Regions from separate parts of the Exiguobacterium sp. s80 genome, predicted to be linked through region 1. Evidence: riboswitches for the same ligand, from Rfam matches in the RefSeq annotation. Region 1 holds a riboswitch; the other holds the start of a gene.
What was found. Region 1 has a riboswitch for thiamine pyrophosphate ahead of tenA (thiaminase II). Riboswitches for the same ligand answer to the same signal wherever they lie in the genome.
Positions count from the first base shown of each region.

Region 2: it holds a riboswitch for thiamine pyrophosphate, as region 1 does, so the genes downstream of both, KNP94_RS02850 (3-oxoacyl-ACP reductase) here and tenA (thiaminase II) in region 1, are expected to answer to the same signal.

Region 1 is NZ_JACSMP010000001.1:284,237-292,584, forward strand. It holds gene abc-f (ribosomal protection-like ABC-F family protein) at 196-2,052, opposite strand; gene KNP94_RS01470 (DUF1002 domain-containing protein) at 2,334-3,215, opposite strand; TPP riboswitch at 3,403-3,508, shown strand; gene tenA (thiaminase II) at 3,583-4,284, shown strand; gene KNP94_RS01480 (sporulation protein) at 4,435-5,208, opposite strand; gene KNP94_RS01485 (class I SAM-dependent methyltransferase) at 5,307-6,491, shown strand; gene KNP94_RS01490 (BrxA/BrxB family bacilliredoxin) at 6,524-6,949, shown strand; gene KNP94_RS01495 (transporter substrate-binding domain-containing protein) at 7,735-8,348, shown strand, end outside.
Region 2 is NZ_JACSMP010000001.1:557,987-566,334, reverse strand. It holds gene KNP94_RS02865 (bifunctional 2',3'-cyclic-nucleotide 2'-phosphodiesterase/3'-nucleotidase) at 1-289, opposite strand, end outside; gene KNP94_RS02860 (hypothetical protein) at 501-1,916, opposite strand; gene KNP94_RS02855 (LLM class flavin-dependent oxidoreductase) at 2,066-3,403, opposite strand; gene KNP94_RS02850 (3-oxoacyl-ACP reductase) at 3,441-4,193, opposite strand; TPP riboswitch at 4,332-4,432, opposite strand; gene adhE (bifunctional acetaldehyde-CoA/alcohol dehydrogenase) at 4,582-7,176, opposite strand; gene KNP94_RS02840 (beta-class carbonic anhydrase) at 7,509-8,060, shown strand; gene KNP94_RS02835 (Na+/H+ antiporter family protein) at 8,203-8,348, shown strand, end outside.

The DNA of each region.
Region 1 (8,348 bases):
AAAAACTGATAATAGCTATAAGTTGAATTATACGAATTTTCAGACAACTTGCAAGCTTTTTTTCGAAACTTTCTTTTAAAATATTTAAAATATATTTTTTCGGGTTCAGAAAAACAGATCGTCATCAAAGCATTTTTAATTTAAAAAACCACCGCACTTAATGAAGCAGCGGTGGTGAAATGATGCGTTTTTTGATTAGTGATCGACTGCCAACAATTTTTCATAGAAGTCATCAATTTGACTAACGAGCTGTTCTCGTTCTGAGAATAATGTCGTGAGGACTTCATAATCATGTGTCGCCGCGAGTGATGTATCGAGTAAAGCCACCTCATCCTCTAGCTGTTGAATCTGCTGTTCGAGTTCGCCTGCATTTAAAGCCGGATGTTTCCCGGCTACCGGCGTCCGGGTAGCGCGGGGCGTGGGTGCCGCTGATTCGACGATTGACCGGGCATGTCGTTTTTCGGCAGCATATTGGTAAGAACCGTGAAAGATTTCTGTCGTGTCATCTAGCCAATAGGTTTTCGAGAAGAGTCGGTTCAAGAAATAACGGTCGTGCGATACGGCAATCAGCGTTCCGTCAAAGTGCTCGAGTGCTTCTTCAAGCGCCTCGCGGGATTCAATGTCGAGGTGATTCGTCGGTTCGTCAAGAATCAGGACATTAAGCGGCGAATGGACAAGAATCGCGAGCATCAAGCGCATCTTTTCCCCGCCGCTTAACGCAGTAATCGGTAAGAAGACACGTGGACCGAAAAAGAGGAAACGGGCCAACAGGGAGCGAGCTGTTCCTTCGTCCGCCGAAACGTGTGAGCGGAAGTAATCGATCAGTCGCTCTTCACCCGGCATATCGACGTGTTGCGATAAAAATCCGACCTGATTTGACGGACCACGCGTGACACGTCCGTTCGTCGGCTGGAGTTGTCCAAGTAAGACACGTAATAACGTCGTTTTCCCACTTCCGTTCGCACCGACGATTCCAATCCGGTCACGTGCCGCGGCTTCGAAATCGAGCGACGCGAACAACTTCCGGCCGGCGACGGAAAGCGTGACATCCTCAAGACGGTAAACGATTTGACTGAGTTGCCCTTGCGACGAAAAGCGGATGTCAGGCACCGCTTTTTCCAGGAGCGGCCGTTTGAGTCGCTCAATCCGTTCGAGTGCCCGTTCCATGGCTTTTGCTTTTCGGAACAGTTTTTCGCTTGGCGGAGAGGCTTCATTTGCCCACTGGCGCAAGCGCCGAATCGCATCCTTCATCTGTTTGATTTTCTTTTGTTGTTCCGTGTAGGCGTGGAATTGTTCGAGGAGCAGGCGTTCTTTCGCGACCGTGTACGCCGAATAATTTCCTGGGTAGATTGTCAGTTCACCATCTTCAAGTTCAGCGATCAAGTTGACACTTGCGTCAAGAAACACGCGATCATGCGAGACGATGATGACAGCGCCCGGATAACTGTTTAAAAATTGTTCGAGCCATTCGATTGCTGCGAGATCGAGGTGATTCGTCGGTTCGTCGAGAATCAACAAGTCTGGTTCCACCAGCAGCATCCGGCCGAGGCAGATTTTCGTTTGTTCGCCACCACTTAATTGAGAAAAGGGACGTGTCAGCAAGGCATCGAGGTGGAGTCCGTTAATCATGCGCTGGATTTTCGAGTCGAGCAGGTAACCGTCCTGTTGTTCGAATTGTTCGGTCACACGCGTATACGCATTTAGCACATCGTCCAGGTGGTCAGCACTTGCCATTTGTTGTTCAAGCTGATGCATCGTCGTCCGTAAGGCGACGATTTGGGCAAATGCGGTCCAGAGAACATCAAGGCCCGTCAATTCTTCTGCGAACTGTGGAATTTGAGCCAAATAACCGATGGAAAGTCCTTTTTTGAGATAAAGGGTTCCGCTGTCCGCTGTTTCGAGTTGCGCGATTAAACGCAGTAACGTGGTTTTTCCGGTTCCGTTTCGACCGATCAATCCGATGCGGTCAGCTTGTTTAAGATAGAGCGAGACATCGGTTAAGACGGATGCTCCCCCAAATTGTTTTGTCAGGTGTTGGATGTCGCAAATCATGATCAGTAACTTCCTTTCATGCGCATCAAAAAACGGAGAACGCAAATAGCGCTCTCCGTTTACCGTAAAAGGTGCGCTTTGCTTTATTTTTCAGATGGATGTTCCTAAGAAAAGGGCAGACTCGTCCTTTAGAACGCCATTTCATGAAAAATCGCGCGCAACAGATAAAGTTGTTCCATCAACCATTGCTTACACGCAGCAAAACCCATCTTTTACACCACCTTTTCGTTTCGATAAAGTTAGTTTACCATGTTTTGAACTGAAAATGAAATCGTTTTCAGTTACTTGAACAGTCCGGAAATCGAGTTAAAGAACTTACTTAAGCCGTCAAACAGTTTTGCAAAAAATCCTTTCGTTTCTTCGGAGGTCGCGAACGCGTGGATATCTTGCCCGGCACCCTTTAATCCGGTCTCGATTTGTCCCCAGTTCAAGTCAGCTTTCTCCATTTGACTGAACAATGACGTCAACCGCTCCATTTGGGCGTCCGACAACTGGATGTTGTTATTTTGAATGACTTGGATGATGACATTCTCGATATCGACTTTGGTTTCCGGCTTTTGTTTGGCGATCTCTGCTTTGATTTCATTCATCAGTTCGGCGACTTTGTCCGTCCCGACCGTTTTTCCGACATCGGAAGTGACCGATAACTCTTGTTGGGCTAAATCTTTTCGTTCATCCGTCAATTTAATGCCGGTCTCAGCCGACGTTTGATCGTATGCTTTCATGATCCCCGTCAAAGCAGAGGTCCCGGTGACTTTATAAGGGGAAGTGATTGTGATGTCGGCGTCCGTTACGCCTGCAGTGACGAGCGCGTTCAAGTACATGTCTTTTGTTACCCAGGTAATGTTTTCGGTCGCGACAGATAAACCGTCGCCTTTTTCAGCGAGTTCGATTTTTGCGGAAGAGTACATATTGCCGCCGAGTTGCGATTGGGGAACGTTTTTCCCTAAATATTTTTCTTCATCCGCTGCCGTGGCGATGACGGGCGTAATGCCTTCCGGCGCATTCAATCGGGCGAGTACCCAGGCTTTATCCTTTGCCCCGAGCGATTCACCAAGCGTGATGATTGTTTTATCGACGACTTGCTCTGCTGAAGCAGCAGTCGGTAGAAGTAAACTTGTCGCTAAAAGCGTCGTGGTCATGATTTTTGTTGCTTTATTCATAGTATAAATCCTCCGAGTATAGTAGGTAGTATCAGGTGCTAATTTCATTGTAAGTGACGTCTCCCAGAACGGAATCGGTCTTGAGGCGGAATGAACCGCCCACCTCGTGTCCCTAATCCTATACTACATTTCATTTAAAATCCTGATCATGTGACTGAAAAAATGATATAGTGAAGAGGAATTAAATAATGACCACTAGGGGAGTCGGTAGGCCGACTGAGACGACGAAGACGTTCGGACCCTTTGAACCTGATTAAGTTTGGACTTACGGAGGGAAGTGGCGTGAATATCTCTCTTGTTGTCTCTTCACGTCATGCCCTGTTCGTAGGGTGTGGCGTTTTTTGATTCAACAAAAGGGGGAATTAGGTTGAAATTCAGTCAAGAAATTCGGCAAGCCGCAAAAACATATTGGGACAGCAGTTTTTCCCATCCATTCGTCACAGGCATTGGTGACGGGACGTTACCGCTCGAAAAATTTCGACATTATGTCATGCAGGATGCGTATTACTTAAAACATTTCGCAAAAATTCAAGCCCGGGCCGCCTCAAAGGCAACGGATTTTGCGACGATCGCGGAACTCGCGGAACATGCGACATCGACCTATGCGGCTGAGCTATCACTCCATCAATCGTTTTTTGAACCGCTCGCTATTACGGAAGCGGATTTAGCAGCGTTCGAACCGGCACCGACTGCGTATGCCTATGTCTCACATATGCATCATGCGAGCGAGGGGACACTCGGGGAAACGATTGCAGCGATTTTACCGTGTTACTGGCTTTATTATGAAGTCGGACAACAACTGTTGACGAAGTCACCGGCGTCACCGATTTATCAACAGTGGATTGCAACATACAGCTCGGAATGGTTCGAACGGGTCGTCTTTGAACAGGTCGACCGGCTGGATGCTTTGGCGGCGCAAGCGACTGAAGCAGAACGGGAACGGATGAAACACCATTTCGTCAGAAGCTGTTATTACGAATTGATGTTTTGGGAAATGGGCTGGACGGAAGAAACGTTTGAACGTCTCTTTACACAAGTTACGCGTCAACCAAAAGTAACGAAACGATAAGTACAGCTTTAGCCGCTGTTGATCAGCGCGATCAGACGGCAGACTGCACAAAACCTGAGCAATTTTCAGCTTTCGTAAAGAAAGTCATGGCAATCGCTCAGGTTTTTTTGTTGGTGGATTACAGGCATGATGAAAATTCTGGTAAGGAAATCAGCTGTACCGTTCAATCAAATCGTTTAATTGTTGTTTGACGGCGTTTCGGTCCATCAAATCGTGGTTCGATAAGGATAGCTTCGTCATCGTCTCATCCGCACCCGCCATCTCACTGAAGAGCGAACCTAAGTCGTGGGCACGACGGTCGATTTGCAAGACGATGTCGATGCCGGTACGGTCTTGGAGCATGATGAGTTCGACTTCATCGAGTTTATGGGCGAAGTACGTATTGCGTGCCGAATACTCGAGTTCCTGGGCGATCGGTAAATCCTTCCGGTAACGCCCGGGAAGTTTTTCCGTGTCCGCTTTCTTGAGTCGGAAGCCAAGTTCTTCCATCGCTTCTAAGATAACGGATTGGAGGTCATTGGCTTGGACGATGATGGCGTCCCGGTCTGACGGATCGACCGCCTGGGCGATATCGAGACCCGTTTCAATCCATGATTTCGATTGACTGACCGAGAGCGGCGTATTGAATGGTACTTGAAGCGTAAACGGAATTTCGCGTTCGACACCTGCTTCAATCGTAAAGGCGGCTTCGTTTAGCGAAAAACGATCGAGTGTGAACGTCGTAAATGTCGTGCTGTCCCTGACTTCTTCTTTATATTGTGTATTAAACGCTAAATAAATCCGATCGATTTCTTGGTCGACATTGCCGCCTTTAATATGGACGGTTCCGTGAATCTGTCCGCCTGGCTCACAGCGTTCGCTGTCGAGTCGTGTATCGACTGTGGCGGCACCGATTCCGATTTGTGATAAAAGTTTTTTGAACATCGTTCGTTCCTCCTTTAATGATGAAGATACCTTACTTGTCGAATAGGGTGGAATTTGCTACAGTTTCGAAAGAACAATCAGAAAAGGACGGGACTACAGTGGAATTACACCAAGTAAAAGAATTACTCACTCAAAAGCTCGAGGCTGCTGCTCTCGTGCATGCAACGATTAGTGGTCCGCGCCAAAAGTCGAATGATCTTCGAAGAATCAAACTAAAACCGATTCTATTGAAAGATACGTATGCAATCCAGTTAGAGTTTCAATATGAACGGATAATTAAACACGAAAATTTGTCGGTTGATGAATTTTTAGAACGACTCGACGGATTGATGGAGGAATTCCGTCAATTTTTATTCCGTTTCGAGACGGAAGAAGTTCAGTTCCAGTTATCCAAAAAAATGAAAGTATCGTTAAAAACAACGCAACAGTCACCCCTGCAAGCAGAACTGTCGCATAACCGTAAAAAAAGTCATCTCCTTGAAGATGGTGTCGTCGTTCCGTTTTTAGTCCGACTCGGTGTCATGACGGAAGACGGACAAGTCAAACGGCAAAAGTACGATAAATTTAAACAAATCAATCGGTTCCTGGAGTTCGTCGAAGATAGTATTTCCGCGTTACCGACAGACCGAACGTTACGGATTCTTGATTTCGGTTGTGGAAAATCGTACTTGACGTTTGCCTTGTATCATTATTTAAGTGTCGTCAAAGGCTTCGACTTGAAAGTGACCGGACTTGATCTCAAAAAAGAAGTCATCGAAGAATGTACAGCGATTGCGCGCGATCTCGACTATACGAATCTCGAGTTTCGTGTCGGGGACGTCCATGATTATAACGAAGATACAGAGGTTGACTTAATGGTGACGCTTCATGCCTGTGACGTCGCAACGGATGTTGCACTTGCCCGCGCCGTTGATTGGAATGCGTCTGTCATCTTAAGTGTCCCGTGTTGTCAAAAAGAACTCAATCGTCAACTCGACTGTTCACCACTCGACGTCATGTTGCAACACGGGCTGATTCAAGAGAAGTTCGCTTCGCTTGCGACGGATTCGATCCGTGCCGAAATCTTGACGCTCGTCGGTTACGAGACACAATTGCTTGAATTCATTGATTTAGAGCATACACCAAAAAATGTCTTGATTCGTGCGTATAAAAATGACCGTCAGCCGTCGGAAGAAAAAATTGACCGTTACGTCGCCTTCCGTGATCTACTACATGCGAAACCATATTTGGCGCAAGAATTAAGCGGCAGACTTGGACAGATTTCATCTAAACTCGTACAATAAGGAAGAGAACGAATAAGGGAGGAATTAGACCGATGGATTTCCAAATGTATTTTGAAGACGTCGTCCAGACAGCACGTAAAGAAGCGGCAGCTGCTGGTTTTGAAGAATTAACGACAGCTGAAAGCGTCGATGACGCGATGAAGCGTGAAGGATTGACACTTGTCCTTGTCAACTCAGTATGTGGATGTGCAGGTGGGATTGCTCGCCCGGCAGCTGCTTACGTCAATCGAATGGAAGGCGTGAAGCCAGATCATTTCGTAACGGTGTTTGCGGGACAAGACCGTGAAGCAACGGACCGGGCACGCGAGTACTTTGAAGGGTATCCACCTTCATCACCATCATTCGCTTTGATGCAAGATGGCAACATTCTTTCGATGGTTGAACGTTTCGACATCGAATCGTTTACTGCAGAAGAAGTTGTTGAAAAATTAGAGTCATTGATTGAAATTTACGCATAAGTGAATCAACTGGAGCCGTGTTTCTTAATTGAAACACGGCTCCAGCATGTATACAAACGCTTATGAAGAGTGAACATGCGACATCTAGGTGCGATCCATTCGCTTTTCGCGGTTCTAAAGCGATTCAAGACAGATTGCGCTCTAAACCGTCTGCATGTCTGGATTTCCTTCACGGTATTTCCTAAAGAGCGTCACGTTTCGTTGACTCCTACGGGAAAAAGTGCGTTTTTAACGCACTTTCAGAGGCAGGCAAGACCCTGCTCGTTGTCCATTAGGACCAAGGAGCAACGGCTTGCGCCTCGCCCGAGGAAAGCAACGAAAAAAACGCTTTTATCGCCCAATGGCACTTTGACTACAGTCTAGAGCCGTGTTTCTTAATTGAAACACGGTTTTAATTTGTCGTGAAAGTGAGTGTGCGCGAAAGAGATGTTTTTTTAGCAGTCCCCCTGAAGCAGAGGCCGACTTATTGAAAGAGCAATGAAAAAAGAAAGACGAATCGAATCAATAGCATCCCCTTTTTCGAGTTAGAAAGTACCCATGATTAAAATCCGAGGATAGCAATAAAAATGTAAGCGGATTCAAAAGTGGTTATTTACTCATGTTTTGTATAAAAAGAATCGATTTATGCATTATTACGAGATAATTATACTTTACAATGAATAAATATTCGTATATCCTAAAAGTAATAAATCGGATCAGAGCTATTTAGTATTGAATTAGAAAAAAACATAAGTCATACTATTGTTAAAGTTCTGACAATTGAGCGTTGGAAGGGGAATTTATTCATGAAAAAATTAGTAGCAACGGCAATGGCAGGCATTCTCGCACTTACGATGGCAGCATGTGGTGCATCAGATGATTCATCAGGCGGTTCAAGTGATGACAGTAAAGTATTAACGATGGGAACGTCAGCAGATTACTTCCCGTTTGAATACATCGATACGGCGAAAGGGGACGACATCGTTGGATTTGATGTCGCAATCGCAAAAGAAGTTACAAAAAACCTCGGTTATGATTTGAAAATTGAAGACATGGAGTTCGGTAGCTTACTCGGAGCACTCAGCTCAGGTCGGGTTGATTTTGTCATGGCAGGAATGACACCGACAGACGAGCGGAAGAAAAACGCTGATTTCACAGATGTTTACTTCGAATCAAAGAACCTCGTCATGACAAAAGACGAAGCGATTAGTTCGGAAGATGAACTGAAAGGTAAAAAAATCGGCGTCCAACTTGGATCGATTCAAGAAGGCATTGCAAAAGATCGTTATAAAGACAGCGAAGCCGTCTCGTTGAATAAAATTCCGGAAATCATTCAAGAACTCAATACGGGTCGGATTGATGCGCTCATCATCGAAGATGCTGTAGCGGTCAAATACATGGATCAAGACGAATCGTTAAA
Region 2 (8,348 bases), 270 kb from region 1:
ACGGTGTGCCTTGGAGTGTGTCCCCGTTATCGAACAGGAAGCTGTTCGCTTCGCCGACGACATTTTGTTGCTGTTTGATGACTGTCGCTGCTTTGACGAGACCGATCGACTCATCTTGCGCATCTTTAAAGTAATCATAATTCATCGAGTTTGTATGTAAATCTGTTGTTTCTAGAAAACGTAGTTTGACGACACTGTCATCTGCTGCGAGTGTTTTGACTTGGATGACGGGTGCTAACATCGGTGCGATCAACGTGGTAGCGATAATAATTTTTGTAGCCTGTTTCATCTGGTTTCCCCCTAAGATATAAATGACTGCTCAATTAATTTAACACGCTTTGATTGTAGCTTATAGCCTCTTTGAATAGGTCGGACATCCGTCTTATTTAACCTTCTTAACTAATTCCACAAATTGGCTTTACATTAACCTTGAACCTTTACAAATTTACTTGTAAAAAAGAAAACCGCTCCCCGAACTTACGGGAAACGGTTTTCACCCTTCATCTATCACCATGATGCTGTCGTTTGATTGCGTAACCGATGAAACCGGCAATCAGTGCCAGTACCGTCGCATAGAGAATCGTCGTCACCGTCGCCGTCTCTTGACTGAACCGGACGAGAGCCTCGTCTTGCCATAAAAGTGCAAACGATGTCCCCGTCAGCGAACAGATGAACCAGCTAATCAAACTGGTCGCAACAGCGAAAACGACGGGATCGTATAATTTGTTAAAGGCCCGGATGCTGACAAGGAGATAGACGACGAACGGGACAATCAGAAACAGCCAAAACGGGAACGGCTTATCCTGTTCGACTTGATCAGCGGCCGCCGTTTGCCCGGCCGACCGAGCGTCCACCGCAAGGACGACATTTCGTGCCGTTCCGTAATCGACTGCGTCAAGCGTCAAACGCGTATTCGATAAATCGGGACGTTCTCCCCCGATGACAGTCAACAGTTGATTCGTGACGCGCTCGGCGTCGATTCGGTTGACGACGTCCTCCATCGATCGTTTCAACCGCGTCACGTCGGTTTCCCCGTTCAAAAACGTCACCGGGACATTTAATCTTGCACCAAGGACATTTGCCTTGTAGGTCACTTGACTGCCGTGCATCAAATCATACCAGCCGTCACTGCCTGCGTTTAAACTCGAAACAGTCAACCACGTCCGGGTCGAGGCGTCCCCCTCATATTTCGCTTCATCCGTCACCGTAAAGAACAGTTGTGCACTACTTGCGACCATCAGGATAATGATCGCAGCACGGGAGGCGGCTGACATACCGGACAGTTGTCGTGGATAAAACGCGAGATAAAACAGACCTGTCAAAAAGAGTAAAATGAAGATTCCGTTCCAGACGGTCGCTTGATCAATTGTCAGCACATCAATCCCGAGTGCTGTGTTGAACGTAAATGCAAACAAGACGAAACTCGCCGCTAAAAAGCTGATTGTTCGAATCGTCCAGGTCACACGCGTTGCGCCGATCCGTAAAACTAAGAATAAGATTAGGAATAGACCGATTCCGAAAATCGATAAGAAGGGACTGCCATATTCGGCGCGGAAGGATAGCGGTTCCAAGACTTGATTGAGATCGATTCCGAAAATCGACAAGATGTTCCCCGTATCATTTGCGCCAATCAGTTGATTCGTCAATCCCTCTTTGACGGCTTCCGGCAACGTGACAGCCATTCCGCTGATGAAAAACAGGAGGAACACGAGGGTCAATTCCAATGTCGTCCACGAGACGTCCGTGTCCTGCATCAGTTCGACGAACGCCTGATAATCGGCAGACTTCTCGATTTGTTGGACGAGAACGGTCATGACACCGAACAGGACGAGAAAACCAATACAAGCGAGTCCTATACCAAACAAGATATTGCGTAACATATGCGAGCGTTCCTTTCGCTGTTGCCTCCGCTCCATAAAAGCGCCTCCCCTTGACTAGATTGTTTGTATAGTTATTCCTGTTCCAGGTGATTTGAAAACGAATCTTCTGCAGTAAATACAAAAAGTAGCCCGTTCATGACGAACGGGTTACTTCCCAGACGCCGAACTCCGATTGGCAGGAACGCTTACTTTACGATTTTTTTCACGTCCGACTGCCCCACCTGAGCTAAACCAAAATGTTCCCGAAGCGTAGTCCCTTGATAGGCTTTTCTAAACAATCCTCTTTTTTGCAGTTCAGGAACGATCAGGTCTACAAAATCCTCTAAGCTTGACGGGAGTGACGGCGGCATCAGATTGAATCCGTCTGCGATACCCATTTCAAACCAAAGCTCCATTTGATCGACGATTTCTTCCGGTGTACCTATCAGTGTCAGGTGTCCCCCACCAGCTGCCAGATAACCTAACAGTTCTCTTAGTGTAGGCTTTGTATCATCGATGATTTCAAGAATCGTTTTATAGCGTCCGACCGGTCCTGAAAACGCATCGACAGGCGGTAAGGACGGCACCGCTTTGTCAAGATCCCAATCAGAACAGTCCTGTTGCAAAAAGAAACTCAGTTGCTTCAAGGCATTCGCGACCGGTAATTTTTCATCCAGTTCGGCTTTCTTCGCCAGCGCCTCTTTCCGGGTTCGACCGACGTATGTAACCAATCCTGGAAAGATTTTAATCTGCCGCTCCGGTGACTCACTTTCTTTGATTTGTGTCTGTAGACTTTCCCGGAATGCTTTCGCTTGCTTTACATTCCACGACACCGAATAGACGGCATCCGCGTGCTTTGATGCAAGTGCAATCCCTTGGGCAGATGCACCCGCCTGCATTGCCACCGGCTTCCCTTGAGGACTACGCGGTGTAGACGAAGGACCTTTTACGTTGAAGTAGGTCCCGCTATGATGGATCGGTTGAATCTTTTCAGGATCAATTAACCGGTTGTCCGTCCGGCTCGAAAGGAAATCAGCTCGATCCCAGGATAAAAATAATTTTTCCATTACAGACGCAAATTCATCCGCCTTTTGATACCGTTCGTCCCTTGCAGGGAGCCTATCCATACTATGGTTTAACGCTTCCCAGTCCGTCATCGACGTCACCAGGTTCCAGCCGACACGCCCGTTCGTCACGTGATCAAGGCTTAACAGTTGTCTCGCCGCTGTATACGGATTTGAAAACGTACTCGATATCGTTGAAACTAACCCGATATGGCGGGTTACTTGAGAAATAGCGGTTAAATTGATTACAGGATCGAGCCAAAAGGCCGGTAGTTCAGTTGCGTTTGCAGCAGGAAAAGATTGATTGTCAGCAAAAAATACAGCATCCAGGCAGCCCGCTTCCGCTAGTTGAGCCAATCGCTGATAATAACCGCTCTCCCCGATTTCTTCAATCGCAGAATCCGGCATTAACCATGCCGCTTGATGATGGCCACAGCCGTACAATAAAACACCGATGTTTAACTGCTTCGTTTTCGTCATCTTTAGGTCCCTGACTCCTTTCTCCTGAGCGCTGACATCAGTTCATCGTCAATCCGCCATCTACGGTTAGATTTTGACCGGTAATGCCAGAGGCTGCTTCTGACGCTAAAAAGGCGACCAATTGCGCCACCTCTTCCGGCGTCGTCACTCTTTTTAACGGAGTTGATTGGGCAATTAAATCGAATACTTCAGCGGTCGTCACAGCACTGGCATCCGTCACTTTCAACAAGCCGCCGGAGACGACATTCACGTTTATGCCGTACTGTCCTAGCTCTGATGCAAGATTACGCGTAAAGCCGATCAACCCTGCTTTTGCCGTCGTATATTCGTGATAGGGAACTACCGGGTTTTGATACAGATTCGTGCCGATGCTGATGATGGTGCCGTTATTTCGTTCAATGAATTGCGGCAGAACACTTTGCACGACGTGGAACGCTGCTTTCAACGTGCCATCCAACTGTTTTTGATAATCTTCCCATTCCAAATCGATGAATGATTTTTGAGCGCGCGGATCGAACTTAAAATCGACTAATGCATTATTGATTACGACATCGATTTGTCCGTAATGAGCTGTCGCTGACTGCATCAATGTCTCGACGTCTTGTCGCTTCGTGACATCCGCATACAGGGCAATGGCATGTTCTGCACCGAGCTCATTTACGAGTTCCTCTGCCGCATCCTCGCTCTTATAATAATTAATCACAACTTTAAACCCGTTGTTCACCAATACTCTTGCAATTGTCGCGCCAAGTCCCCGACTGCTTCCCGTCACTAACACTGTTCTGTTCACTGTCTTCCACTCCTTCATCGTCTTTTGCAACTTAAATAGCGAAGTCGTAAACAAAAAAAAGCGCAACTCTCCAAAAGGAAAGTTGCGCACGTCTAAATAATCACATAACAAAAAACCGACAGACTGGTCTTCGCTGGTTTATTAGAGTCTACACTTCCCTACGCTAGTACGAACTAGTTCAGGTTCAAAGGGTTTGAGTATCTACTCATCTCAGTTTAGCAACACCCCTAGTGATTCTATTCAAGTTACCTTCACTTTAGCGGTCTTAGAAATATCTGTCAATAATGACAAGACAGTTTTATCGGTGTCTCTTCTGATTACGAACGAAAGCCTTGCCTCCGTCGACCGGAAGCAAGGCTCTTTTGAATTGCCATGATTTTTTTCTCTGTTATACGCCTTCGTACGCAAGCTCCATGATGTTCCGAAGTTCCGTCACGAGCGGCATTTTTGGATTCGCTGTCGTACATTGATCTTCGAATGCATCGACGGCCATCTTGTCGAGTTTTGCTTCAAAGTCGGCTTTTTTGATGCCTTGGGCTTTGAATGACATTTTGATGTTCAACTGTTGTCCGAGTTCTGTGATCGCTTGGATTAGTGACTCGACACCTTGTTCCGTCGTCGCTGCCGGTAGTCCGAGATAACGCGCGATTTCTGCGTACCGTTCATCAGCGATGAATGATTCATATTTCGGGAACGAAGCGAGTTTCGTCGGTTTCGCTGCATTGTAGCGGATGACGTGTGGCATCAGAATCGCATTCGTGCGACCGTGTGGCGTGTGGAACTCCCCACCGATTTTGTGCGCGATCGAATGGTTAATCCCGAGGAAGGCATTGGCAAACGCCATTCCGGCCATCGTTGACGCATTGTGAACTTTTTCGCGTGCTTCGGCATCGTCACCATTCGCATAAGCGCGTGGCAAGTAGTCGAAGATCATCTTGATCGCTTTTAGCGCCAGTCCGTCCGTATAGTCGTTCGCGAGGACGGAGACGAAGGCTTCTGTCGCATGTGTCAAGACGTCCATTCCGGTGTCCGCCGTGATTGATGCCGGGACCGTCATGACGAATTCCGGATCGATGATTGCGACATCTGGTGTTAATGCATAGTCAGCAATCGGATACTTGACGTTTTTCTCTTTGTCCGTGATGACGGTAAACGGTGTGACTTCAGATCCTGTTCCGGACGTCGTCGGAATCGCGACGAACTTCGCTTTGTTACCGAGCGCCGGGAATTTATAGGCCCGTTTCCGGATATCGAGGAACTTTTGACGTAAGTTCGAGAACGTTTCGTTCGGTTGCTCGTAGAAGAGCCACATGCCTTTCGCTGCATCCATCGCTGATCCGCCACCGAGGGCGATGATCAAGTCCGGTTTGAAGTCGCGCATCGCTTGCGCTCCTGTCTGAACCGTTGCAACCGATGGATCCGGTTCGACTTGGTCGAAGATCCGGTAGCTGACGCCTGCCGGTAAGTTGCGGATGACTTTATCCGCGTAGCCGAACTCGACCATCGCTTGATCGGTGACGATCAACGCACGTGAGACATCTTGAATCGATTTCAAGTATTGAACTGAATTTTTTTCAAAGAAAATCTTTTCCGGTACTTTGAACCACTGCATGTTCACGCGTCGTCTCGCCACCTTCTTGACATTGAGTAGATGTTTCGCCGTTACGTTTTCAGAGACGGAGTTTTTCCCGTAAGAGCCGCAACCGAGTGTCAGTGATGGTGTCAATTCGTTATACAGATCACCAATCCCACCGTGTGCTGACGGGCTGTTGACGAGAATCCGGCAGGCTTTCATCCGCATTCCGAATGCCGTCATCAAGTCGTCATTCGTCGTGTGGATGACTGCCGTATGACCGAGGCCACCGATTTCAAGCATCCGTTCGGCGACATGGAACGCATCTTCCGTTGACTGGACGCTATACGCACCAAGGACAGGGCTTAGTTTTTCGTGTGAGAGTGGTTCTTCTGAGCCGACTTTTTCAAGTTCTGCGACGAGCATGACGGTGTTGCTCGGGACGTCGATGCCGGCTTTTGCTGCGATCCAGGTTGCTGGTTTCCCGACGATGTCGGCATTGACGGCACATGTATCGGTTTTGATGACGAGCGCTTCGAGACGTTTTTTCTCATCTGCTGTACAGAAGTAGCAACCGAGTGCTTCCATCTCCGCCCGAACTTCCGCGTAGATTTCCTGATCGATGATGACTGCTTGCTCCGATGCACAAATCATGCCGTTATCAAACGTTTTGGAGAGGACAAGGTCACTGACGGCACGTTTGATTTTCGCTGTTTTTTCGATGTAACACGGGACATTCCCCGGTCCGACACCGAGTGCCGGTTTTCCTGTTGAATAGGCTGATTTGACCATGCCGGCTCCGCCGGTCGCAAGGACCATCGCGATATCCGTGTGGTTCATCAAGACTTTTGTTGCTTCGAGTGACGGTTGTTCGACCCACTGGATACAGTCACGCGGTGCGCCCGCTTTGACAGCCGCGTCACGTAATGTTTTCGCTGCTTCGAGTGAGCAGTTTTGCGCTGACGGGTGGAAGGCGAAGATGATCGGGTTTCGTGTTTTAATCGCGATCAACGCTTTGAACATCGTCGTTGATGTCGGATTCGTCACAGGTGTGACGCCACAGACGACACCGACCGGTTCTGCGATATATGTTAGTCCGTTTTGAACATCTTCTTCTAAGATGCCGACCGTTTTTTCTTCACGGAGACTGTTATAGATATATTCTGTCGCAAACATATTTTTAATCATTTTATCTTCAAAGACACCACGTCCTGTTTCTTCTACGGCGAGTCGTGCCAGTTCAACGTGACGTTCGAGACCGGCAAGCGCCATGTCACGGACGATCGTATCGATTTTCTCTTGATCAAATGTTAATAATTCTTGTAATGCGGTTTGACCTTTTGCGACGATTTTATTGATCGTTTGTTCGACAGGTGATACGTCTAGTTTGATTTTTTCTTTGACAGCCATGTTTGGTTTCCTCCCTATTTTGGAACGAATCTGAGTCTGCATTTCCTTACTAGATGTTAGGAATGCCAAGCTGATATTCAATAGTTTGTGCTTTCCTTCACAAATCAATCATACCGCCTTTTTGATGATTTGTGCATGACCATCCTGTGAACTATTTCACATCATTGAAAACGTTCTCATTCTCAAAAGGTGTTGTCGGACAAGGCATCCTTTTTGAATCCCTCGCCTGTGACTTTTCTCACAGGACCTGTTTTCTTTGCTTGTCTGACGGACGAAACATCGTGTAATCTATTAAAAGATACATATTTATTTGTTTTGAAGGAGGAAGTTTCATGACAATCGTCAACCAAATGCTTGCGTTCAACGAACAATTCGTCGAAGAAAAACAATACGAACAATTCATCTCGGATAAATTCCCCGATAAAAAGGTCGTGATCTTAACGTGTATGGATGCCCGCTTGACGGAACTCCTCCCGCACGCGCTCGGTCTAAAAAACGGCGATGCGAAGATCATTAAAAATGCCGGGGCCGTTCTGTCACACCCATTCGGTTCCGTCATGCGCTCGATCCTCGTCGCCTTGTACGCACTCGGTGCAGAAGAAGTCATCGTCATCGGTCACCACGACTGCGGCATGAGTACGATCGATCCGGCAAACATGATTGCCGAGATGGAAGGACGTGGCATCAATCCGCAAGTCTTGCAGACACTCGAAGCCTCCGGCGTTGACTTGAAGCAATGGTTACGCGGATTCACGTCAGTCGAAGAAAACGTCGGCCATTCCGTCGGTCTGATTAAAAACCATCCATTGTTACCACCGGGCACGAACGTCCATGGACTCGTCATCGACCCCGGGACAGGGAAACTCGACCGCGTCGATTGCTAAACTTGTCCTTATATAGTAGAAAGAAGGTACGACCGACACCGGTCGTGCCTTTTTATGTTTTTTTCTTGACAGCAAAAAGAACGGTCTGTATGATACTTTAGTATAGTACAGTGATACCAAAAGAAAGCGTGGTTTTATAGTTATGTTCAATGCTGTTGTTTTAGCCGTTATCCTTTTATTTGTCTTAGCCATCTTCCGTGTCCACATCGTCCTCGCGATGGTCATTAGCGCTCTCGCCGGTGGTTTACTCGGCGGTCTTGGTTTAACGAAAACGATCGAAAGTTTCTC